DNA from 3 places in the Streptomyces sp. NPDC050674 genome. Region 2 is predicted to be linked to each of the others. Evidence: riboswitches for the same ligand, from Rfam matches in the RefSeq annotation. Region 2 holds a riboswitch; each other region holds the start of a gene.
What was found. A riboswitch is a leader RNA that binds a small molecule or an ion and turns the genes downstream of it on or off. The one in region 2 is predicted to bind thiamine pyrophosphate.
Positions count from the first base shown of each region.

Region 1: it holds a riboswitch for thiamine pyrophosphate, as region 2 does, so the genes downstream of both, AB0I06_RS09195 (thiamine ABC transporter substrate-binding protein) here and thiC (phosphomethylpyrimidine synthase ThiC) in region 2, are expected to answer to the same signal.
Region 3: it holds a riboswitch for thiamine pyrophosphate, as region 2 does, so the genes downstream of both, thiO (glycine oxidase ThiO) here and thiC (phosphomethylpyrimidine synthase ThiC) in region 2, are expected to answer to the same signal.

Region 1 is NZ_JBFAIG010000004.1:118,564-126,191, reverse strand. Features, by position in the region: gene tsf (translation elongation factor Ts) at 1-425, shown strand, start outside; gene pyrH (UMP kinase) at 610-1,368, shown strand; gene frr (ribosome recycling factor) at 1,536-2,093, shown strand; gene AB0I06_RS09220 (phosphatidate cytidylyltransferase) at 2,093-3,220, shown strand; gene AB0I06_RS09215 (SRPBCC family protein) at 3,339-3,788, shown strand; gene AB0I06_RS09210 (hypothetical protein) at 3,893-4,081, opposite strand; gene AB0I06_RS09205 (hypothetical protein) at 4,212-4,529, shown strand; gene rlmN (23S rRNA (adenine(2503)-C(2))-methyltransferase RlmN) at 4,606-5,712, shown strand; TPP riboswitch at 5,752-5,858, shown strand; gene AB0I06_RS09195 (thiamine ABC transporter substrate-binding protein) at 5,941-7,020, shown strand; gene AB0I06_RS09190 (iron ABC transporter permease) at 7,059-7,628, shown strand, end outside.
Region 2 is NZ_JBFAIG010000018.1:154,660-162,287, reverse strand. Features, by position in the region: gene AB0I06_RS27375 (LacI family DNA-binding transcriptional regulator) at 392-1,504, shown strand; gene AB0I06_RS27370 (metallophosphoesterase) at 1,837-2,928, shown strand; gene AB0I06_RS27365 (hypothetical protein) at 3,112-3,972, shown strand; gene thiC (phosphomethylpyrimidine synthase ThiC) at 4,062-5,846, opposite strand; TPP riboswitch at 5,839-6,028, opposite strand; gene AB0I06_RS27355 (YibE/F family protein) at 6,449-7,628, shown strand, end outside.
Region 3 is NZ_JBFAIG010000011.1:40,053-47,680, reverse strand. Features, by position in the region: gene thiE (thiamine phosphate synthase) at 1-534, opposite strand, end outside; gene AB0I06_RS19455 (Rv2175c family DNA-binding protein) at 845-1,210, opposite strand; gene AB0I06_RS19450 (FAD-dependent oxidoreductase) at 1,321-2,562, opposite strand; gene AB0I06_RS19445 (hypothetical protein) at 2,595-2,945, opposite strand; TPP riboswitch at 2,998-3,109, shown strand; gene thiO (glycine oxidase ThiO) at 3,107-4,279, shown strand; gene thiS (sulfur carrier protein ThiS) at 4,276-4,476, shown strand; gene AB0I06_RS19430 (thiazole synthase) at 4,479-5,276, shown strand; gene pknB (Stk1 family PASTA domain-containing Ser/Thr kinase) at 5,364-7,292, shown strand; gene AB0I06_RS19420 (deoxyribonuclease IV) at 7,352-7,628, shown strand, end outside.

The DNA.
Region 1 (7,628 bases), on a different contig from region 2:
AGATCGTCCTGGACCGCTTCGCGCAGTACGCCGACGGCTTCGTGACCGCGTACATGCACCGCACGATGCCCGACCTGCCCCCGCAGATCGGTGTCCTCGTCGAGCTGGACAAGCCGAACGCGGAGATCGCCAAGGGCGTCGCCCAGCACATCGCCGCCTTCGCGCCGAAGTACCTCTCCAAGGAGGACGTGCCGGCCGAGGTCGTCGAGTCCGAGCGCCGCGTCGCCGAGGAGACCACCCGCGCCGAGGGCAAGCCCGAGGCCGCCCTGCCGAAGATCGTCGAGGGTCGCCTCAACGGCTTCTTCAAGGACGCCACGCTGCTCGGCCAGCCGTACGCGCTCGACAACAAGAAGTCCGTCCAGAAGGTCCTGGACGAGGCCGGTGTCACCCTGAAGCGCTTCACGCGCATCAAGGTCGGCATCTGAGTCCGTACCGCGCTCGACGCCCGACCCCTATAGGGTCGACAGCAGTCGTCCGCGTACGCCGTCACATGGGTGGCGGACGACAGCAGATCTGACGAGGAGGCCATTGCCGTATGGGATGCGAACCACGCCCCACCGGCAATGGCCTCTTCGGTATGTGCAACACGTGAAAGAGGCGGGATCCCCCATGACCACCAAGGCCCAGAAGAGCGACGACGGCAAAGTACGCGGCCGGTTTCTGCTGAAGCTGTCCGGAGAGGCCTTCTCCGGTGGCGGCGGCCTTGGCGTCGACCCCGACGTGGTGCACAAGATCGCCCGCGAGATCGCGGCCGTCGTGCGCGACGGCGCCCAGATCGCGGTCGTCATCGGCGGCGGCAACTTCTTCCGCGGTGCCGAACTCCAGCAGCGCGGCATGGACCGGGCCCGCTCCGACTACATGGGCATGCTCGGCACGGTCATGAACTGCCTCGCCCTCCAGGACTTCCTGGAGAAGGTGGGCGTGGAATGCCGTGTGCAGTCCGCCATCACCATGGGGCAGGTCGCCGAGCCGTACATCCCGCTGCGCGCCGTACGGCACCTGGAGAAGGGCCGTGTGGTCATCTTCGGCGCCGGTATGGGCATGCCGTACTTCTCCACCGACACCACCGCCGCCCAGCGCGCCCTGGAGATCGACGCCGAGGCGCTGCTGATGGGCAAGAACGGCGTGGACGGGGTCTACGACTCCGACCCGAAGACCAACCCGGACGCGGTGAAGTTCGATCACCTCGGCTACGGCGAGGTCATCACGCGCGACCTGAAGGTCGCCGACGCCACGGCCGTGACGCTGTGCCGCGACAACAAGCTCCCGATCGTGGTCTTCGAGCTGCTGGCGGAGGGCAACATCGCACGCGCCGTCAAGGGTGAGAAGATCGGCACGCTGGTGGGGGACCCCGGCAGCCGGGACTGAGTTTCCCGAGAACAACCCCGTCCGGGGGACGGACGGGACGGAGCCGGGCCGGGGGATGGACAATGTCCCGCCGGTCGGGAACCGTGCAGGAAGAAGACGCGACGCAGCCGGCCGCCGCCCCACATGGAACCGCAGCCGGGCCTACTCAAGACACGCAGGAGCAAGTGGTGATCGAAGAGACCCTCCTCGAGGCCGAGGAGAAGATGGAGAAGGCCGTCGTGGTCGCCAAGGAGGACTTCGCCGCGATCCGCACCGGCCGTGCGCACCCGGCGATGTTCAACAAGATCGTGGCCGACTACTACGGCGCGCCGACCCCGATCAACCAGCTGGCCTCGTTCTCGGTGCCCGAGCCGCGCATGGCCGTGGTGACCCCGTTCGACAAGAGCGCGCTGCGCAACATCGAGCAGGCCATCCGCGACTCCGACCTGGGCGTCAACCCGAGCAACGACGGCAACATCATCCGGGTGGTGTTCCCCGAGCTGACCGAGGAGCGCCGCCGGGAGTACATCAAGGTGGCCAAGAGCAAGGGTGAGGACGCCAAGGTCTCCATCCGCTCCGTGCGCCGCAAGGCCAAGGACACCATCGACAAGATGATCAAGGATGGCGAGGTCGGCGAGGACGAGGGCCGCCGTGCGGAGAAGGAGCTCGACGACACCACCGCGAAGTACGTCGCGCAGGTGGACGAGCTCCTGAAGCACAAGGAAGCGGAGCTGCTCGAGGTCTGATGAACGACTCTTCCTGGGGGGCGCCGCCACAGGCCGGCTACTGGGGGCCTCCTGACCACGGGCATGGTCAGGGGCACGTCCAGGGCGCGGGCCACGGGCACGTCCAGGGGGCCGCTCCGGCGGGTCCCGCATACGATGCGTATGAAGCGCCTCAGACTCGCCCCATGCCCATCGTGCCCGACGTGACCGAATTCGGCGGAAACCAGGATGACGACCGGGGGGCCGCTCGGCTGAGCGGCCCCCCGGTCCGAAACGACACGAATCCGGAGCCCATGCCCGACGCCTCGCAGCCGGCGCCCAAGCCGCCGAAGAAGAGCGCGGGGCGCGACCTGAGTGCCGCGATAGGGGTCGGTGTCGGGCTCGGCGCGGTGATCGTCGCGTCGCTGTTCGTCGTCAAGGCCGTGTTCGTCGGCGTCGTCGCGGTGGCCGTGGTGGTGGGCCTGTGGGAGCTGACCAAGCGGCTGGAGGAACGCAAGGGCATCCGGGCTCCTCTGGTGCCGCTCGCGCTCGGCGGTGCCGCGATGATCGTCGCCGGGTACGTCCGTGGCGCCGAGGGCGCGTGGGTGGCGATGGCGCTCACGGCACTGGCCGTCCTGGTCTGGCGCATGACGGAACCGCCCGAGGGCTACCTGAGGGACGTCACCGCGGGCGTCTTCGCGGCGTTCTACGTGCCGTTCCTGGCGACCTTCGTCGCGATGATGCTGACCGCGGACGACGGGCCGCAGCGGGTGCTCACCTTCCTGCTGCTCACGGTCGTCAGCGACACCGGGGCGTACGCCGTCGGCTGGCGGTTCGGCCGGCACAAGCTCGCCCCGCGCATCAGCCCCGGCAAGACCCGGGAGGGCCTGCTCGGCGCGGTGTCCTTCGCCATGGTCGCGGGGGCCCTGTGCACGCAGTTCCTCATCGACGACGGGGTCTGGTGGCAGGGCCTGGTGCTGGGCCTCGCGGTCGCGGTCACCGCCACGCTCGGCGACCTCGGCGAGTCCATGATCAAGCGGGACCTCGGCATCAAGGACATGGGCACGCTGCTGCCGGGCCACGGCGGCATCATGGACCGGCTCGACTCGCTGCTGCCCACGGCTCCGGTGGTGTGGCTGCTGCTCGTGCTCTTCGTGGGATCCGGCTGAGCCGTCCGGCCCGGTCGGCGAGCCCCTGCCCCGCCGGGCAGGGGCTCGCTGCCGTCCGGGGAGACGCCCGGGGGGGCCAAGTGGGACGATGCAGATGTACCTCCCAAAGGAGGCCATCATGGCCATCATCCGAGAGAGCATCGACGTCGACCGCCGCCCCGAGGAGGTCTACCAGTACGTCATGGACGCCGGGCACATGCCGGAGTGGCAGCTGAGCGCCGTATCGGCGGAGCGCCTCGACGAAGGGCCGGTCGGGGTGGGCACCAAGGTCCGGGTGACCCGGCACGTCGGCAGCCGTGTGATGCCGATGACCATGGAGGTCACCGAGTACGACCCGCCCCGCAGCTGGGGCATGCGCGGCGTCGACGGACCCGTCCGGGCCCAGGTGCACGGCGAGGTCGAGCCCTACGACGAGGGCCGCCGCTCGCACGTCACGATCGACATCGACTTCGAGGGCCACGGCATGGGCAAGGTCCTGGTCCCCCTCGTCGTACGCCCCCAGGTCCGCAAGGAGCTCCCACGCAACGAGCAGCTCCTCAAGGACCGGCTGGAGCAGACGGGCGGGTAAGGCGTCTACTCCGGCGGCTCGGCTCGGATCAGCGCCGCCGAGGGAACTTCCAGCCCTAGGCCCGGCCCTCGCCCAAGCCGTGTGGGTCCGCGCGGCGGGGACGCCTAGTCGTCCTCGCCGCTCTGCTGTGAGCGGGGACTCCGGCTCGCGCTGCGGGCCAGTTCACTGCCGAGCAGCGTGGCCTTGGCCACGCCACGCGCCCAGCGCGGGGCGTCACCCCGGGCTGTCCAGAACACGCAGACACTGCCGCCGATGACGAGCAGGACGACGACCGACAATATGAGCACGAGCATGCTCGACCCCCGCTTCTTGTGATGATCGGCCCATCCTGCCAGGCAGTCCCCGCTTCCAGCCTCCAAACGCTCTCAGGGGCTGCTGCTGCACAGGCCGACTCCTCAGCGCTTGCTGCGTCATGATCTGGCAATGGACGAGTACGGATGGGCCGCGAGCCTCGAAATGCCGGCCAGGGACGCGGTGCGGGCGGGCTGGGGGGCGACGGTCGCGGCCCTGCCTGTCGGGAGCAAGATCACCGGAGTGGTCATCGGTCGCCGGCCCTTCGGGGTCTTCATTCGTATGGACGGTGTGCCGGACGCCATAGCGCTGGCGGAGATCACGCGCATGCCGCTGGGGATGGACCTTCCGGCCCTCGAGGCCTCGACCAGTGGTGAGGTCTACTGGCACGACGACCGCAACCACCAGGTCAGGGTCCGGCTCGACGAGTGGCAAGGAGCCCCGGAGTGATCGCCCGAGCCTGACGGCAGCCGTAGCGACCGACGGCTGCGGGTCACCCGAGTGGATCTGCGACACTGGGAGGGTTATGCCGAAGCCCGGAGAACTCACTTTCGTAGCCCCCCGCGGAGCCAAGAAGCCGCCGCGGCACCTCGCCGATCTCACTCCTGCCGAGCGCAAGGAGGCCGTCGTCGCGGCCGGGGAGAAGCCGTTTCGTGCCAAGCAGCTCTCGCAGCACTACTTCGCGCGGTACGCGCATGATCCGGAGCAGTGGACCGACATCCCCGCCGGGTCCCGGGAGCGGCTGCGGGAGGCGCTGCTGCCCGAGCTGATGACCGTCGTGCGGCATCTGTCGACCGACGAGGGCACCACCCGCAAGACGCTGTGGCGGTTGTTCGACGGGACGCTCGTCGAGTCCGTGCTGATGCGGTACCCGGACCGGGTGACCATGTGCATCAGCTCGCAGGCCGGGTGCGGGATGAACTGCCCGTTCTGTGCGACCGGGCAGGCGGGGCTGGACCGGAATCTGTCCACCGCAGAGATCGTGCACCAGATCGTGGACGGCATGCGCGCCCTCCGGGACGGGGAGGTGCCCGGGGGGCCGGCGCGGCTCAGTAACATCGTCTTCATGGGCATGGGCGAGCCGCTCGCCAACTACAACCGGGTCGCCGGTGCCATCCGGCGGCTCACCGACCCCGAGCCCGACGGGGTGGGCCTCTCCCAGCGCGGCATCACCGTCTCGACGGTCGGGCTCGTCCCGGCCATCCACCGGTTCTCCGACGAGGGCTTCAAGTGCCGCCTCGCCATCTCGCTGCACGCCCCCGACGACGAGCTGCGCGACACCCTCGTCCCGGTGAACACCCGGTGGAAGGTCCGCGAGGTGCTGGACGCCGGCTTCGAGTACAGCGCCAAGTCGGGACGCCGGCTGTCGATCGAGTACGCGCTGATCAGGGACATCAACGACCAGGCCTGGCGCGGTGACCGGCTCGGCCGGTTGCTCAAGGGCAGGCCGGTGCACGTCAACCTGATCCCGCTGAACCCGACCCCCGGGTCCAAGTGGACCGCCTCCCGGCCCGAGGACGAGAAGGCGTTCGTGGAGGCCATCGCCGCCCATGGTGTGCCGGTGACGATCCGGGACACCCGTGGTCAGGAGATCGACGGGGCGTGTGGTCAGCTCGCGGCCACCGAACGGTAGTCTGACCGTCGTAAGCACACCTGCATATTCGACATCTGCACATTCCGACAGGGGAGCGCCACAGCGCTGAGAGTGCGGCACACGGCCGCAGACCCTCCGAACCTGGCCCAGGTCATTCTGGGTAGGGAGATCGGTCACCACTCGAGCTGTTGCGCCCTGCCCGGGACCCCGTAAGTCCCGGGCAGGGCCGCGTCTTCTCCTGGTCACTCCAGGAGGAATCCAGTGAGCATCAACGCAAAGCGGCTGACGGCGGCGGTCGTCGGGCTGGGCATGGCCGGCACGCTCGCCGCGTGCGGGTCGTCCGACGGCGGTCAGGGGTCCGGCGACTCCAAGACCGTCACGCTCGTCAGTCACGACTCGTGGGCGGCGTCCAAGGACGTCATCGCCGCCTTCGAGAAGCAGTCCGGCTACAAGGTCCGGGTGCTGAAGGACGGCGACGCCGGGCAGGCCGTCAACAAGGCCATCCTGACCAAGGACAACCCGCAGGGCGACGTCTTCTTCGGTGTCGACAACACCCTGCTCTCGCGAGCCCTCGACAACGGGCTGTTCCAGTCGTACGAGGCGAAGGGGTCCGAGCAGGTCAAGGCCGCGTACCGGGTCGACCAGGACAAGCACCGGGTCACGCCCGTCGACACCGGCGACATCTGCGTCAACTACGACAAGAAGTACTTCGCCGATCACAAGCTGAAGCCGCCGCGGAGCTTCGACGATCTCGTCAAGCCGCAGTACAAGAACCTGCTCGTGACCGAGAACGCCTCCGCCTCCTCGCCCGGCCTCGGCTTCCTGCTCGGCACCGCCGCCAAGTACGGCGACCAGGGCTGGGAGGGGTACTGGAAGAAGCTCAAGGCCAACGGCGTGAAGGTCGTCGACGGCTGGGAGCAGGCCTACAACGAGGAGTTCTCCGGCTCTGCCGGCGGCAAGAAGGCCAAGGGCGACCGGCCGCTCGTCGTGTCGTACGCCTCCTCGCCGCCCGCCGAGGTCGTCTTCGCCGACCCGAAGCCGGGCACCGCCCCGACCGGCGTCGCCGACGGCACCTGCTTCCGGCAGGTCGAGTACGCCGGGCTGCTCGCCAACGCGAAGAACGCCAAGGGCGGCAAGGCGTTCCTGGACTTCCTGCTCAGCAAGCGGTTCCAGGAGGACATGCCCATGAACATGTTCGTGTACCCGGTGCGCGAGGGCGCCCAGGTGCCGCCGGAGTTCGTGACGTACGGGCCGCAGGCGAAGGACCCCGAGACCATGGACCCGGCGAAGATCGCCGACCACCGTGACCAGTGGGTCAAGTCGTGGACCTCACTCGTACTGAAGTAGTCCGCACCAGGCGCGGGAGCGCGGCGCGGCTCGGTCTCCTGGCCGTGCCCGTCGCGTTCTTCGCCGTCTTCTTCGCCTACCCCGTCGCCGCGATCGTCGCCCGTGGTCTGAAGACCGGCGGGACCTGGCACCTCGGGCGGATCGGGGAGGTGCTGGCGCAGTCCGACGTGCGGCACGTGCTGTGGTTCACCACCTGGCAGGCACTCGTCTCCACCGCGCTCACGCTGCTCGTGGCGCTGCCCGGCGCGTACGTCTTCGCGCGCCTCGACTTCCCCGGCAAGCAGGTCCTGCGGGCGGTCGTGACCGTCCCGTTCGTGCTGCCGACGGTCGTCGTCGGCACGGCGTTCCTGGCGCTGGTCGGGCGAGGCGGGCTGCTCGACGAGCTGTGGGGCCTGCGCCTGGACACCACCGTGTGGGCGATCCTGCTCGCGCACGTCTTCTTCAACTACGCGGTCGTCGTCCGTACCGTCGGCGGACTCTGGGCGCAGCTCGACCCGCGACAGGAGGAGGCCGCCCGGATGCTCGGCGCGTCCCCGCTGAAGGCCTGGCGGCAGGTCACCCTGCCCGCCCTCTGCCCGGCCGTGGCCGCCGCCGCGCTCATGGTCTTC
Region 2 (7,628 bases):
CCGTCATCCAATACTCCTCACCTTATGAGGATTCGGCGCCGCTGCGTATAGCCACGACCGACCGGTCGGCCCCGGCCCCGTCCGTCACACCGGCATCAGGGGCATCGGCGCACCAAGGCGTACGAATCCGGGGGCGCGCCGTACATATATCTATGCGCCGGTGGTGCACGCCGTGGCGCGCATCCCCCGTGCAGGTGAGTTGAGACCTCTTCGCAACATCGACCACGTGACAGGCCCGTGTGCGCCACCACGTCACGTATTGGCATGGAAGCGCTCAACACCCTTGCTATCACAGGCAATTGGCGCCTGATGATCATGCAGAAACGTGCCTGTCAACGCGTGCATATGCGTCCGCACTACCCCACCGCATGAGCCCTACTATCGGCTCGCCATGACAGCAGCAGGGAAGCACCAGGTGAGCCGCGCGGAAACCTCACGGCGAGGCAGTCGGCCGGGTCGGGCCGGAATCAGAGACGTGGCCGCGGCCGCCGGGGTCTCGATCACGACTGTCTCCGACGCCCTCAACGGCAAGGGTCGACTCCCGGACGCCACCCGGCGCCACGTCCGGGAAGTCGCCGACCGGCTGGGGTACCGGCCCTCGGCCGCCGCCCGGACCCTCCGTACCGGCAAGTCGGGCCTCATCGGCCTGACCGTGACCACGTACGGGGATGAACCTTTCACCTTCACCGAGTTCGCGTACTTCGCCGAGATGGCGCGGGCCGCCACCTCCGCCGCGCTCGCCCGCGGCTACGCCCTCGTCATCCTGCCCGCGACCTCCCGCCACGACGTGTGGTCGAACGTCGCCCTGGACGGCACCGTCGTCATCGACCCCTCCGACCAGGACCCGGTCGTCAGCGAGCTCGTCCGGCAGGGTCTGCCGGTCGTCTCCGACGGTCGTCCGGCCGGCTCGCTGCCGGTCACGGCATGGGTCGACAACGACCACGAGGCCGCCGTCCTCGGCATCCTCGACCACCTGGCCGACGCCGGTGCCCGCCGCATCGGCCTGCTGACCGGCACCACGACGGACACGTACACCCACCTGTCGACCACCGCCTACCTGCGCTGGTGCGAGCGGGTCGGCCAGGACCCGGTGTACGAGGCCTACCCGGCGCACGATCCGTGCGCGGGCGCCGTCGCCGCCGACCGGCTCCTCGCCCGTCCCGACCGGCCCGACGCGGTCTACGGGCTGTTCGACCCGAACGGCACCGACCTGCTCGCCGCCGCCCGCCGCTACGGCCTGCGCGTCCCCGACGACCTGCTGCTGGTCTGCTGCAGCGAGTCCACGGTGTACGCCAACACCGAACCGCCCATCACCACACTGTCCCTGAAACCGCGCCGCATCGGCACGGCGGTGGTGCAGCTCCTCATCGACGCCATCGAGGGAGTGGACTCCGACCATCCGGTGGAGCAGGTGATACCGACGGAGCTGATCGTGCGCACGTCGTCCCAGCGGCGCTCCCCGCGCACGACGGTCAGCCCGCCGCGATCACCCGAGGAGACGTAGGTCCCCAGCGGACTTCCCGCGGCGGACATCCCCCGGCGCGCGCCGCACGGCGGATGTCGCACAGCGGGCAAAGGGAGGGTCGTCCTCCTGGGGAGAAACGGGGCCGGTCCCCCGGAGAGAAGGGATCGTTCTCGCGAAGAGAAGAAGGGCGAGGACGGTCACACGGTGGTCAAAGCCCGGCGCAATCGGGGCGAAAGCCGCGGTGAACTGGACTCTTGCTCTGATTCACCACCCCTGGGTCATCACATGGCGCGATCCGCATTCCTATGATGGGCCCACGACATCCGCGGGCCGCTACGACCAGGCAGTCCGATGCGGTGCAATGCGGCGCGATGGTGGAGGGGTCGATGACTCAGGGGGCCGGTCAGGGACCCGAGGTGGAGCGGACGGCGACGTTGCGCGACTTCCGGGTGCCCGCGTACGTCCACGAGACCGGTCCGTACGTCCACAGCGTTCACCCCGGCGAGGTCGCCCCGCCGCACGAAGAGGCCTATCCCGAGGGATACACGCCGACCCAGCGCGACCTTCCCGTCGTCAACCGGGGTGACACTGTCCAGGTGACCGTGGATCCCGAGACCGCCGCCGCCCCGCAGCCCAGCACCGGGCAGGGCCCGCTGTACGTCGTGGGTGACGTGCACGGCTACCTCGACCAGCTGGTGTCGGCCCTCCAGGAGAAGGGCCTGCTCGACGCCGCCGGCAACTGGTGCGCGGGCACCGCCCGGCTGTGGTTCCTGGGCGACTTCACCGACCGCGGCCCGGACGGCATCGGCGTCATCGACCTGGTGATGCGGCTGTCCGCCGAGGCCGCAGCGGCCGGCGGCTACTGCAAGGCGCTCATGGGCAACCACGAGCTGCTGCTGCTGGGCGCCAAGCGGTTCGGCGACACCCCCGTCAACTCCGGCGCGGGCACCGCCACCTTCCAGGCGGCCTGGCTGCTCAACGGCGGCCAGAAGACCGACATGGACCGCCTCCAGGACCACCACCTGCAGTGGATGTCCCGGCTGGACGCCGTGGAGGAGGTCGACGGCCACCTGCTCGTGCACTCCGACACCACCGCCTACCTCGACTACGGCCGCTCCATCGAAGAGGTCAACGACACCGTCCGCGAGACGATCACCCGCAATGACGCGGACGAGGTCTGGGACCTGTTCCGCAAGTTCACCAAGCGGTTCTCCTTCCGCGACGAGGGCGGCGCGGACGCCGTGCGCACCCTACTCGACACGTACGGGGGCACCCGCATCGTTCACGGGCACAGCCCGATCCCGTATCTGCTGGGCGAAGTCGGTGCCGAGGAGGACGAGGACAACGGCGACCCGGTCATCGAGGGACCGCACGTGTACGCCGACGGACTCGCCATCGCGATGGACGGCGGCGTGACCATGGCCGGAAAGCTGCTGGTCCAGCAACTGCCGCTGGACACGTGAACGTTCACCGGGACAGTGCTCCCGGTGGGAGGACGGGCCCGGTGAGGGGCCAATTTCGGTAAACCCCCTGTCACCGCACACCGTCACCGCTCTACCATCGGCTTATCCGTAGCAGGCTCCCCTCCGTTTCTGCCCGACGGCTCGTCAGCATGCCGAGCCCCAAGCCCTACGGAGCATCGGGGGATGCACATGAACAGCGTTCCGCAGCACCTGCTGAACGAGGACCGCCAGGAGTACGAGCGGATCCTCGATGAGGCGCTGCGCTCCGCACCACACCGTCCCGAACTGGCCGCTGTCGGTCAGCGGCTCAACCCCGAACAGCTGCGCACCATGGCGTTGAACGCCACCGCGCTCATCACGGCGGCCGCCTCGACCGAATACCAGTACTACGTCAAGGTCCGCGACGAACTGCGGCAGCCGGCGTCCGCCGCGCCGGCCGTCCAGGAGTCCGGTTCCGCCGAGCCGGGCGCGGGCGCGTCGGGTTTCGCCGCCACCATGGGGGTCGCCGAGGCCTCCGGTGCGGGCGCCGTCGCCGTCGTCGCCGTCCTCGCACCCGTCCTGGCCGGAACCGCTGCGGCGATCTTCCTGCTCGTCGGTTACATCCTGCGGATGCTCGACCCCGGGCAGGGGTTCGCCCGGACCATGCTCACCACGGGCTGGGTGTTCGGCGCCGTGACCGCGGTCGCGATCCTCGTCGCCGGGGTGGGACTGCTGCTCACCGCCCTGCGCAACAAGCCCACGGCCGAGAGCGGGCCGTACGGCGAGCTGCGCAGAGAGGTCGCCCAGGCCAAGGAGGCCTGGCGCGAGGCGCTGCTGGAACGCGGCGTCCTGCCGTTCCTGCGGGAAGCGCTCGTCGACCCGGGCGCGACCGCCGCGCTGCACCCCGCTCCGTCGCCCGCCCCGGTCAGCCGCATGCCACACCTCGGCTACGACCGCCCGGGGTTCAGCAGCCCGGACGACGGCGACCGCGGCTCACGCCCCAGCTTCAGCAGCCCGGACTACACCAGCCCGGACTTCGGAGGACCGGAGCACCAGCCGGAGTAACCGTCGGATCCCGTCCGAGCAGGCGCCTCCCACAGGCCGGGGGCCATGGGTCCCCGGGGCTGTGCGCGGCCGGGGCTGTGCGCGGGCGGTCAGTCCGCGATCGGCAGGTACACGCGGTTGCCGCTCGCCGCGAACTCCTTCGACTTCAGAGCCATGCCCTCCTCGATCTCGGTCCGTGAACCGCCGTGTTCACGACGGATGTCCTGGGAGATCTTCATGCTGCAGAACTTGGGACCGCACATCGAGCAGAAGTGAGCCGTCTTGGCCGGCTCGGCGGGCAGGGTCTCGTCGTGGAACTCCCGCGCCGTGTCCGGGTCGAGGGCCAGGTTGAACTGGTCCTCCCACCGGAACTCGAAACGGGCGTCGGACAGCGCGTCGTCCCACTCCTGCGCGCCCGGGTGTCCCTTGGCGAGGTCGGCCGCATGGGCGGCGATCTTGTAGGTGATCACACCGGTCTTGACGTCGTCGCGGTTCGGCAGGCCCAGGTGTTCCTTGGGGGTGACGTAGCACAGCATCGCCGTGCCCCACCAGGCGATCATCGCGGCGCCGATGCCGGAGGTGATGTGGTCGTACGCCGGGGCGACGTCCGTGGTCAGCGGGCCGAGCGTATAGAACGGAGCCTCATCGCAGATCTCCTGCTGAAGGTCGATGTTCTCCTTGATCTTGTGCATCGGGACGTGGCCCGGGCCCTCGATCATGGTCTGAACGTTGAAACGCTTCGCGATCCGGTTGAGTTCCCCGAGCGTGCGCAGCTCCGCGAACTGCGCCTCGTCGTTGGCGTCGGCGATCGAGCCGGGCCTGAGGCCGTCGCCGAGCGAGTAGGTGACGTCGTACGCGGCGAGGATCTCGCAGAGCTCCTCGAAGTTCTCGTACAGGAACGACTCCTTGTGGTGCGCGAGGCACCAGGCGGCCATGATCGAGCCGCCACGGGAGACGATGCCGGTCTTGCGGTTCGCCGTCAGCGGCACGTACGCCAGGCGCACACCCGCGTGGACCGTCATGTAGTCCACGCCTTGCTCAGCCTGTTCGATGACCGTGTCCTTGTAGATCTCCCAGGTCAGCTCCTCGGCCCGGCCGTCGACCTTCTCCAGCGCCTGGTAGAGCGGCACGGTGCCGATGGGGACGGGGGAGTTGCGCAGCACCCACTCGCGCGTGGTGTGGATGTTGCGGCCGGTGGAGAGGTCCATGACCGTGTCGGCGCCCCAGCGGGTCGCCCAGGTCATCTTCTCGACCTCCTCCTCGATGGAGGAGGTGACGGCCGAGTTGCCGATGTTGGCGTTGACCTTCACCAGGAATCGCTTGCCGATGATCATCGGCTCGATCTCCGGGTGGTTGACGTTGGCCGGCAGCACGGCCCGGCCGGCGGCGATCTCGTCGCGCACGACCTCGGGCGCCACGTTCTCCCGGATGGCCACGTACTCCATCTCGGGCGTGATCTCACCGCGGCGGGCGTACGCGAGTTGTGTGACCGCCTGCCCCTCCCGACCACGGCGCGGTTGGCGCGGGCGCCCTGGGAAGACGGCGTCCAGGTTGCGGAGGCCGCCGCGGGGCGAGGTGTGCTTGATGCCGTCGTCCTCCGGACGGACGGGGCGGCCCGCGTACTCCTCGGTGTCGCCGCGGGCGATGATCCAGTTCTCGCGCAGCGGCGGCAGTCCCCTGCGGACGTCGGTGTCAACGTGCGGGTCGGTGTACGGGCCCGATGTGTCGTACAACGTGACCGACTGGCCGTTGGTGAGGTGCACCTGACGGACCGGCACGCGCAGGTCGGGGCGGGTGCCCTCGACGTACGCCTTGTGCCAGCCGATGGACTTCCCGGCCTCCTCGGACGTCTCGTCCTGAACGGAGGCAGGCGTGCGTGTGTCCTTGCTGGTCATGAGACCTACTCCCTACGCCGGCATTACCCGGTAACAGGTTCGGCGGTCGACGCAGCGGCTTCCGTCCGGCGATGTTTCGTGTGAAACATCACTCGACTCCGGCGATGTTTCATGTGAAACATCGCCGGGACGGAGGTCAGCGCCCTCTCAGCCCGGTGCTCCGAGCTCCCGCGTGTACAAAAGGTGCCTCCACGCTAGCGGCAATTCTGGCGCGGTGAACAGAGGGCCCCCCTCGTTCTTGCGATGATCGGTCGGTGACCACGACGCAGCGTCCTCCCTTCCCACCGCCCGAACCGCCCCGCGGATCCGGCGCCGGAAACGGCAACGGCCGTGGTGACGGCCACGATGTCACCGCGGGTTCCGGCCGAGGCCCGGCGCGGAGACAAGCCCAGGGCCCCGGGCCTCGATACGGGAGCGGCGGCACTGCCGGCTCCGGGGACGGCGGCGAGCGTGGTCCCGGCTCGGACCGTGGGTACGGGTCGGGTCCGGGTGGCGGGTACGGCTCGGAGTCCGGCAGGCAGTACCGCTCGGATTCCGGCAGTGGGTACGGCTCGGGTTCCGGCAATGGGTACGGCTCGGAGTCCGGTGATCGGCGTGGCGCGGTGTCCGGCCATGAGTACGGCTCCGGGCCGGGGCGCGAGTACGGAGGCCCTCCTGGGGGTGCATACGGTTCCGGCTCCGGCGGTGCGTACGGTTCCCGTTCCGGCGGTGAATACGGGCCGGACTCCGGTGGAGGCCAGGGCGGTACGGGTTCCTCCGGTGGCGGGCGCGGTGGTCCCAACGGTGGGCAGGGCCCCGGTGGCGGGCACGGACCCGGCGGAGGCGACGGGCACGGGCACGGCGGTGACGACGGGCATGACGGGCACGGCTCCGCACCGGGCGGGGGACACGGCCACTCGCATCATCACGGCCCGGCCACGCCCGTCTCGCTGCATCTGCGCAGAGTCATCGCGGCGGTACTGATCCCCTTTGGCGTGGCGGTGCTGGTCGGTCTCGTCGTGCTGTGGCCGGGCGGCGCCCCGGCGCACGAGCGCACCGGCGTCGGCTTCGACCGGCAGACGCAGGACGCCACGGTCACCAAGGTGGTCGAGGTGAGCTGCAAGGAGGCGGGCGCCTCGGGGGTCCCGCCGACCGGCGACACCTCCACCGCGGAGGGTTCCTCGGCGGTGCAGGAGGAGAAGGGCGCCTGCAAGCGGGCGACGATCCGGGTCGACACTGGCGACGACAAGGGCCGTACGTTCACCGAGATCGTCCAGCCGGACCAGTCCCGCCAGTTGCACGAGGGCCAGGAGGTCGTGGTCGCCTACGAACCCTCGGCCCCCAAGGACTTGCAGTACTCGGTCACCGACATCAACCGCCGTGTGCCCCTGGGGCTGCTCGCCGGCATCTTCGCGATCGCCGTCGTGATCGTCGGGCGGCTGCGCGGTGTCATGGCCCTGGTGGCGCTGGCCATGAGCTTCCTGGTGCTGAACTTCTTCATCCTGCCCGCGATCCTCCAGGGCTCGAACCCGCTGGTCGTGGCGGTGGTGGGCGCGAGCGCCATCATGCTCATCGCCCTGTACCTGTGTCACGGCCTGTCCGCCAGAACGTCGGTGGCGGTGCTCGGCACCCTCATCTCGCTGTTGCTGATCGGCGTTCTCGGCTCGGTGTTCATCGACTGGGCCGCGCTCACCGGCAACACCGACGACAACACCGGCCTGATCCACGGCCTCTACCCGACGATCGACATGAGCGGTCTGCTGCTGGCCGGCATCATCATCGGCTCGCTGGGCGTGCTCGACG
Region 3 (7,628 bases), on a different contig from region 2:
GAGGTCGATGCCGCCGATGGCGAACCAGGGGCGGTCGGTGCCCAGGGCGGCGGTGTACCGGACGAGGTCCAGGCCCGGGGCGTGGCGGCCGGGCTTGGTGGGGGTGGGCCAGCACGGGCCGGTGCAGAAGTAGTCGACGCCCTGCTGGACGGCGGCCGCTGCGGCCTCCGGCTCGGCGTGGGTGGAGCGGCCGATCAGGACGTCGTCGCCGAGGAGGGCGCGGGCCGCGGGGACCGGGAGGTCGCCCTGGCCGAGGTGCAGGACGTCGGCGCCGGCGGCGTGGGCGACGTCCGCGCGGTCGTTGACCGCGAGCAGCTTGCCGTGCCGGGCGCAGGCGTCGGCGAAGACGGCCAGGTGCTCCAGCTCCTCGCCCGCCTCCATGCCCTTGTCGCGCAACTGCACGATGTCGACCCCGCCGCTCAGCACGGCGTCGAGGAACTCCCCGAGGTCGCCCTGCCGCTTGCGCGCGTCGGTGCACAGGTAGAGCCGGGCGTCGGCGAGCTGGGCCCGTGCGGTGGCGGCGGTGCCGGTCATGCGTGTCCCCCAGGGTGTCGGTGGCGTGGCGGACCCGGTGGGCCCGGCGTCGGCGGCATGCGGGTGCGCACGCTCGGGTCCGGCGGCGCGGACACGGCCCGTGCCGCCCGGCGCGGGTCCGTGCGAACGCCTCGGGCACCTTACGCCTGCCCGGGCCGCCACCGCCCCGGGCGCTCCCGGTCCGTCCGCGGCCTGGACGGGCGCGGGCCACCCCGGGCCGTGGCCCCACGGCCACGGCCCTCACCTCGGGCGGTTGTTCAGGCCCGGCCCCGCACGCGCGGCGCCGGGCGGTTGTCCCGTCGCGGCCGGGTCAGACCGCGAGCGCCTGGGCGCGGCGCTTCACCTCCGTGCCGCGATTCTCGCTGAGTGCCTGCGCGGGCGTACCGGGCAGGCTGGGGTCCGGGGTGAAGAGCCACTCCAGCATCTCTTCGTCCGTGAAGCCGTCGTCCCGCAGGAGCGTCAAGGTCCCGGACAGGCCCTTGACGACCTTGTCCCCGTCGATGAAGGCGGCGGGGACGTGCAGCGCGCGGTTCTCACCCCGGCGTACGGCGATGAGCTGGCCGTCCTTGACCAGCTGCCGCACACGCGTCACCTCGACGCCGAGCTGTTCGGCGATGTCGGGGAGGGTGAGCCAGGCGGGGACGAGAGCATCGATCTTTGCGTCAATCTCGGTCACGGAAACAAGCCTGCCATTCGCCACCGACAGTCGGAAGTCGGCCCCGTCCACCTGGGCGGACGCGCCGGGTCCGGCAGCGCCGCCCGGCACCCCTCGCGACGGCCCCGCGCCTACGCCGTCGCCGCCTTCATGGGCCTGGCCGGATCCGCCAGCAGCGCCGGGTTCATCGGTGTGCCCGCCTCGATCAGGCGGCGGCCCTGGGCGAGGTCCCGGGGCCGGCCGACCGCCAGCAGCGCGACCAGCCGCTCACCGCGCAGCCAGCACACCGTCCAGGCCGGTCCTGAGGGGTCGCCCCGCCACAGGGTGGTGTCCGCGGCCGCGTGGTGCCCGGCGTACTGGACGAACCGCCCGAACTGCTCGGACCAGAAGTACGGCACCGGGTCGTAGACGGCCGGTGGCTCCCCCGAGGCCCGGCCCACGATGTTCACGGCGACCGTGCGCGGCCCCTGGAGGGCGTTGTCCCAGTGGTGGATCAGCAGGCGCTCGCCGTAGCGTCCGGAGGGGAAGGAGGCGCAGTCGCCGACCGCGTACACGTCCGGCACGGACGTGCGCAGGTGCTCGTCGGCCACGATCTCGGCGTGGGCGCCGAGCTCCACGCCGGAGCCGGCCAGCCAGGCCGTCGCGGGGCGGGCGCCGATGCCGACGACGACCGCGCCCGCCGGCAGCCGCGAGCCGTCGTCGAGGAACACCGCGCCGGGCTCGACGCGCTCCACGCGCGCGTGCGTCCGCAGAACCGCGCCCGCGTCGGCGTACCAGCCGCTCATGGGGGCCGCGACCTCGGCGGGCAGCGCCCCGGTGAGCGGGCGTTCGGCGGCCTCCACGACGGTCACCGCGCAGCCCGCCTCGCGCGCGGCCGTGGCGAACTCCGCGCCGATCCAGCCCGCGCCGACCACCACGATGTCGTGCCGGCGGGCCAGCACCGGACGCAGCCGCTCGGCGTCGTCGAGGGTGCGCAGCAGATGCACGCCCGGCACGCCCTCCGTGCCGGGCAGCCGGACCGGTTCGGCGCCGGTCGCCACGACCAGGACGTCGTAGGGCACCGGCCCGTCCTCGGTGTCCAGCTCGTGGTCGGCGGGGCGCAGGCCCAGCACCTCGCAGCCGAGCCGCAGTTCGATGCCGAGGGCCTCGAAGTCGACGTCGAAGGCGGAGCCCTCGGACTTGCCGAGCAGGACGGCCTTCGACAACGGGGGCCGGTCGTAGGGCTGGTGGGGCTCGGCGCCGATGAGGAGCACGTCGCCGGTGAAGCCCTGCTCGCGCAGCGCGACGGCGGTCTGCACCCCGGCCATGCCCGCGCCCGCCACGACCACGCGCCGTGGCGCGGACGACCCTGGTTCCTGCGTCTGCTCGCTCACCTGATCACCATAGACACCTGACGGATGGTCAGTCAGTGCTCATGCGCCGTGACCTGCTCCACAACGCTCGTGCCGTTGCCCCGCCGGGACTCCCACTCCCAGGTCTCCTCCAGCCGCACCCGCCCGTCTGGCAGCTCCACGACCGTCGAGACGCAGTGCCCCGAGGAGGTGGTGCCGTCCCGGACCAGCTGGACGTACCGGAAGTCCAGCCGGTCACCTTCCCGGGTACCCACGAGATGCCCGCGTACGACGTCGCCGCCCGTGTAGTCGGCCCAGATCTCGCCCGCCCGCTCGTGGTACGTGAACCGGGTGCGGCTGCCCACCTGGCCCGGTGCCTGGTCGGCGACCGGGGCCAGGACGAGACCGTCGAGGGATCGGGCCATGGGCGGAGGCTCCCTTACTGCGGGCTGCGGCATCGGGCTAGGGTGGCCAACGTAAAGCACTCGCGGGAGCCCGGACGCACCGGGCTGAGAGGGAGGCTGGCGGCCTCCGACCGTACGAACCTGATCCGGGTCATGCCGGCGAAGGGAGGGGCTGGACGCCCATGTCGCCTACGTCCACATCGTCAGACGTCCTGGTCATCGGGGGCGGGATCATCGGCCTGGTGACGGCCTGGCGGGCCGCGCAACGCGGGTTCGCCACCGCCGTCGTGGACCCCGAGCCGGGCGGCGGAGCCGCACAGGTGGCGGCCGGCATGCTGGCCGCCGTCACGGAACTGCACTACGGCGAGCAGACCCTGCTCGGCCTGAACCTCGCCTCCGCCCGGCGCTACCCGGACTTCGCCGCCGAGCTCACCGAGCTGACCGGCCGGGACCTCGGCTACCGCCGCTGCGGCACGCTCGCTGTGGCCCTGGACGCCGACGACCGGGCCCACCTGCGCGAACTGCACGTCCTGCAACAGCAGTCGGGCCTGGAGTCGCAGTGGCTGTCGGGGCGCGAGTGCCGGCGCCTGGAGCCGATGCTCGCGCCGGGTGTGCGCGGCGGGCTGCGGGTCGACGGCGATCACCAGATCGATCCGCGGCGGCTGGCCGGGGCCCTGGTGGCGGCCTGCGAGCGCACGGGCGTGGTCTTCCACCGGACGTGGGCGCAGCGGCTGACCGTCGTACGGGAGCGGGCCACGGGTGTCGTGCTGGCCGACGGGACCGAGGTGGCCGCCGGGCAGGTGGTGCTCGCCGGGGGCAGCCTGAGCGGGCGGCTCGCCGGCGTCCCGGAGGACGTGCTGCCGCCGGTGCGCCCGGTGAAGGGGCAGGTCCTGCGGCTGACCATGCCGCAGCGGCACGGGCCGTTCCTGAGCCGGACCGTGCGCGCGGTCGTGCGCGGCAGCCACGTCTACCTGGTGCCGCGCACGAGCGGCGAACTCGTCATCGGGGCCACCAGCGAGGAAATGGGCTGGGACACCACCGTGACCGCGGGCGGCGTGTACGAGCTGCTGCGGGACGCGCACGAACTGGTGCCGGGCATCACCGAGCTGCCGCTCACCGAGACCCGGGCCGGGCTGCGTCCCGGTTCCCCCGACAACGCGCCCCTGCTCGGCCCGACCGGCCTGGAGGGCCTGCTGCTGGCCACCGGGCACTACCGCAACGGCGTCCTGCTCACGCCCGTGACCGGCGACGCCCTGGCGCACGTCCTGGCGACGGGTGAACTCCCCGAGGAGGCCCGGCCCTTCACGCCGAAGCGCTTCAGTCCCGCCACCGCACTCACGGAGCAGCCCGCATGAACATCTCCGTCAACGGCGAGCCCCGGGACGTCCGGCCCGGCACGGCTCTCGACACCGTCGTGAGGTCGCTCACCGCCTCGCCCTCGGGCGTGGCCGCCGCCCTCAACGAGACCGTCGTCCCGCGCACGCAGTGGCCCTCCACGCCCCTGGCCGAGGGAGACCGCGTGGAAGTCCTCACCGCCGTCCAGGGAGGCTGACCATGGCCGACGATCCGTTTGTCCTCGGTGGCACGTCCTTCACCTCCCGCCTGATCATGGGCACGGGCGGGGCGCCCAGCCTCGATGTGCTGGAGCGGTCGCTGGTGGCGTCCGGGACGGAGCTGACCACGGTCGCGATGCGCCGGGTGAACGCCTCGGTGCACGGCTCGGTGCTGTCCGTGCTGGACCGGCTCGGCATCCGGGTGCTGCCCAACACGGCGGGCTGCTTCACGGCCGGGGAGGCCGTCCTCACGGCCCGCCTGGCGCGCGAGGCCCTCGGCACCGACCTGATCAAGCTGGAGGTCATCGCCGACGAGCGCACCCTGCTGCCGGATCCGATCGAGCTGCTGGACGCGGCCGAGACCCTGGTCGACGACGGGTTCACGGTGCTGCCGTACACCAACGACGACCCGGTGCTCGCGCGGAAGCTGGAGGACGTGGGCTGCGCGGCGATCATGCCGCTCGGCTCCCCCATCGGCTCCGGGCTCGGGATCCGCAACCCGCACAACTTCCAGCTGATCGTGGAGCACGCGCGCGTGCCGGTGATCCTGGACGCGGGCGCGGGGACCGCCTCGGACGCGGCGCTGGCGATGGAGCTGGGGTGCGCGGGCGTGATGCTGGCCTCCGCGGTGACGCGGGCGCAGGAGCCCGTGCTGATGGCCGACGCCATGCGGCACGCCGTGGAGGCGGGGCGGCTGGCGTACCGGGCGGGGCGGATCCCGCGGCGGCATTTCGCCGAGGCGTCGTCGCCCGTGGAGGGCATGGCCGCGCTGGACCCGGAGCGTCCCGCTTTCCAGTAGGGGCACACGTCACAGGTCGGCTGCAGTCCCGCCCGGAAAACGGGCGGGACGGGAGAGCCGTCGGTCCCGGCTCGTACACTCGCCTGCGTGGACACGACCCTTCAGGACCCCTTGGTCGGGCAGGTGCTCGACGGCCGGTATCGCATCGACGCGCGGATCGCGGTCGGCGGGATGGCCACGGTCTACCGGGCCGTGGACACCCGGCTCGACCGGATCCTCGCGCTCAAGGTGATGCACCCCTCGCTCGCGGTTGACGCCTCGTTCGTCGAGCGGTTCATCCGCGAGGCGAAGTCCGTGGCCCGGCTGGCCCACCCCAACGTGGTGCAGGTCTTCGACCAGGGCACCGACGGCTCCTACGTGTACCTGGCGATGGAGTACGTGGCGGGCTGCACCCTGCGGGACGTGCTGCGTGAGCGCGGGGCCCTGCAGCCGCGGGCCGCCCTGGACATCCTGGAGCCGGTGCTGGCCGCGCTGGGCGCCGCGCACCGCGCCGGGTTCGTGCACCGCGACATGAAGCCGGAGAACGTCCTGATAGGGGACGACGGCCGGGTCAAGGTCGCCGACTTCGGCCTGGTGCGGGCCGTGGACACGGTGACGAACACCACCGGCACCGTCCTCGGCACGGTCTCCTACCTCGCCCCCGAGCAGATAGAGGACGGCACCGCCGACCCCCGCGTCGACGTGTACGCGTGCGGCGTGATGCTGTACGAGATGCTGACCGGCGACAAGCCGCACGACGGTGACTCCCCGGCCGTGATCCTCTACAAGCACCTGCACGAGGACGTGCCCCCGCCCTCGGCCGCCGTGCCCGGTCTGGCCTACGAGCTGGACGAGATGGTGGCCTCGGCGACGGCCCGCACCCCGGCGATCCGCCCGTACGACGCGGTGGCGCTGCTCGCGCAGGTCCGTGACGGGCGCGACCGGCTGAGCGAGGACCAGCTGGACGCGGTGCCGCCGCAGGCCCTGGCGGTGGCCCACGACAACGGCGAGGACCGCACGACCGTGATCCCGCGCGCCCTGGCCACGGCGCGCCCCCTGCCGGCCGACGAGACCTCCGGGCCCGCCCTCAACCGCACCACCCGCCTGGCGTCACCGCCGCCGCCCCCGCCGTCCCGGCGCCGCTCGGGTTCCCGGAGGGGCCCGGCGGCGATCGCCGTCGCCGTGCTGCTCGTGCTCGGCCTCGGCGCCGGGATCTGGTACATCAACTCCGGCCAGTTCACCAAGGTCCCCCCGCTGCTGGCGAAGACCGAGGCGCAGGCCAGGGACCGGCTGGACGAGGCCGGCCTCGATGCCGGCAAGGTCACCCACGCCCACAGCGACACCGTCAAGCGCGGCACGATCATCGGCACGGACCCCGAGCCGGGCGCCCGTATCCGCCTGCACGACTCCGTGTCGTTCACCATCTCCGACGGCCCCGAGACCGTACGGGTGCCCGCGCTGGTGGGCCGGAAGCTGAGCACGGCGCAGGACCAGCTGCGGGACGACGGACTGGAGCCCGGCATGGTCACCCGGGAGTTCAGCGAGGACGTGCCGCGGGGCTCGGTGATCTCCGCGCGTCCGGCGGACGGCACGAAGGTGCGCGCGGGCACGGGTGTCGCGCTGGTCGTCAGCAAGGGCGCCCGCATCGACATCCCCGACGTCACCGGTGACGACGAGGCCGACGCCCGGGCCGAGCTGGAGGACGCCGGCCTCAAGGTGAGGATCGCCACCGAGCGGGTCACCTCCTCCGAGTACGACAAGGGCCAGGTCGTCCGGCAGACGCCGAAGTCCGGCGGCCCGGCGGCCGAGGGCGACACCGTGACGCTGACGCTGTCCAAGGGCCCCGAGATGATCGAGGTCCCGGACGTGGTGGGCGACAGCGTCGACGACGCCAGGCGGGCGCTGGAGGGCGCCGGGTTCGAGGTCGACGAGGACCGCGGCCTGCTCGGTCTGTTCGGCGACGAGGTCAAGAGCCAGTCCGTCGAGGGCGGCGGGACCGCGCCCAAGGGCTCGACGATCACCATCACGATCAGGTGAGGGCCGCGGGCGGGGAGCCCGTGGCCGGGGCGGGGCCGGACGCATGACACCCTGAACGGGTGAACCATCAGCTGTCCGGCCCGTCCCGCAACCCCGTGGGCGGCCATGTCCCCGTGGCCGGCGGGCTCCACTCCGTCGGCCTGTCGTACGCCCGTGACCTGAAGGCGGAGGCCGTCCAGGTCTTCGTCGCCAACCCCCGCGGCTGGGCCACGCCGACCGGCAACCCGAAGCAGGACGAGGCGTTCCGAGCGGCGTGTGCGGCCGAGTCGATCCCGGCCTATGTGCACGCCCCCTACCTGATCAACTTCGGCTCGCACACCGAGGCGACCGTGGAGC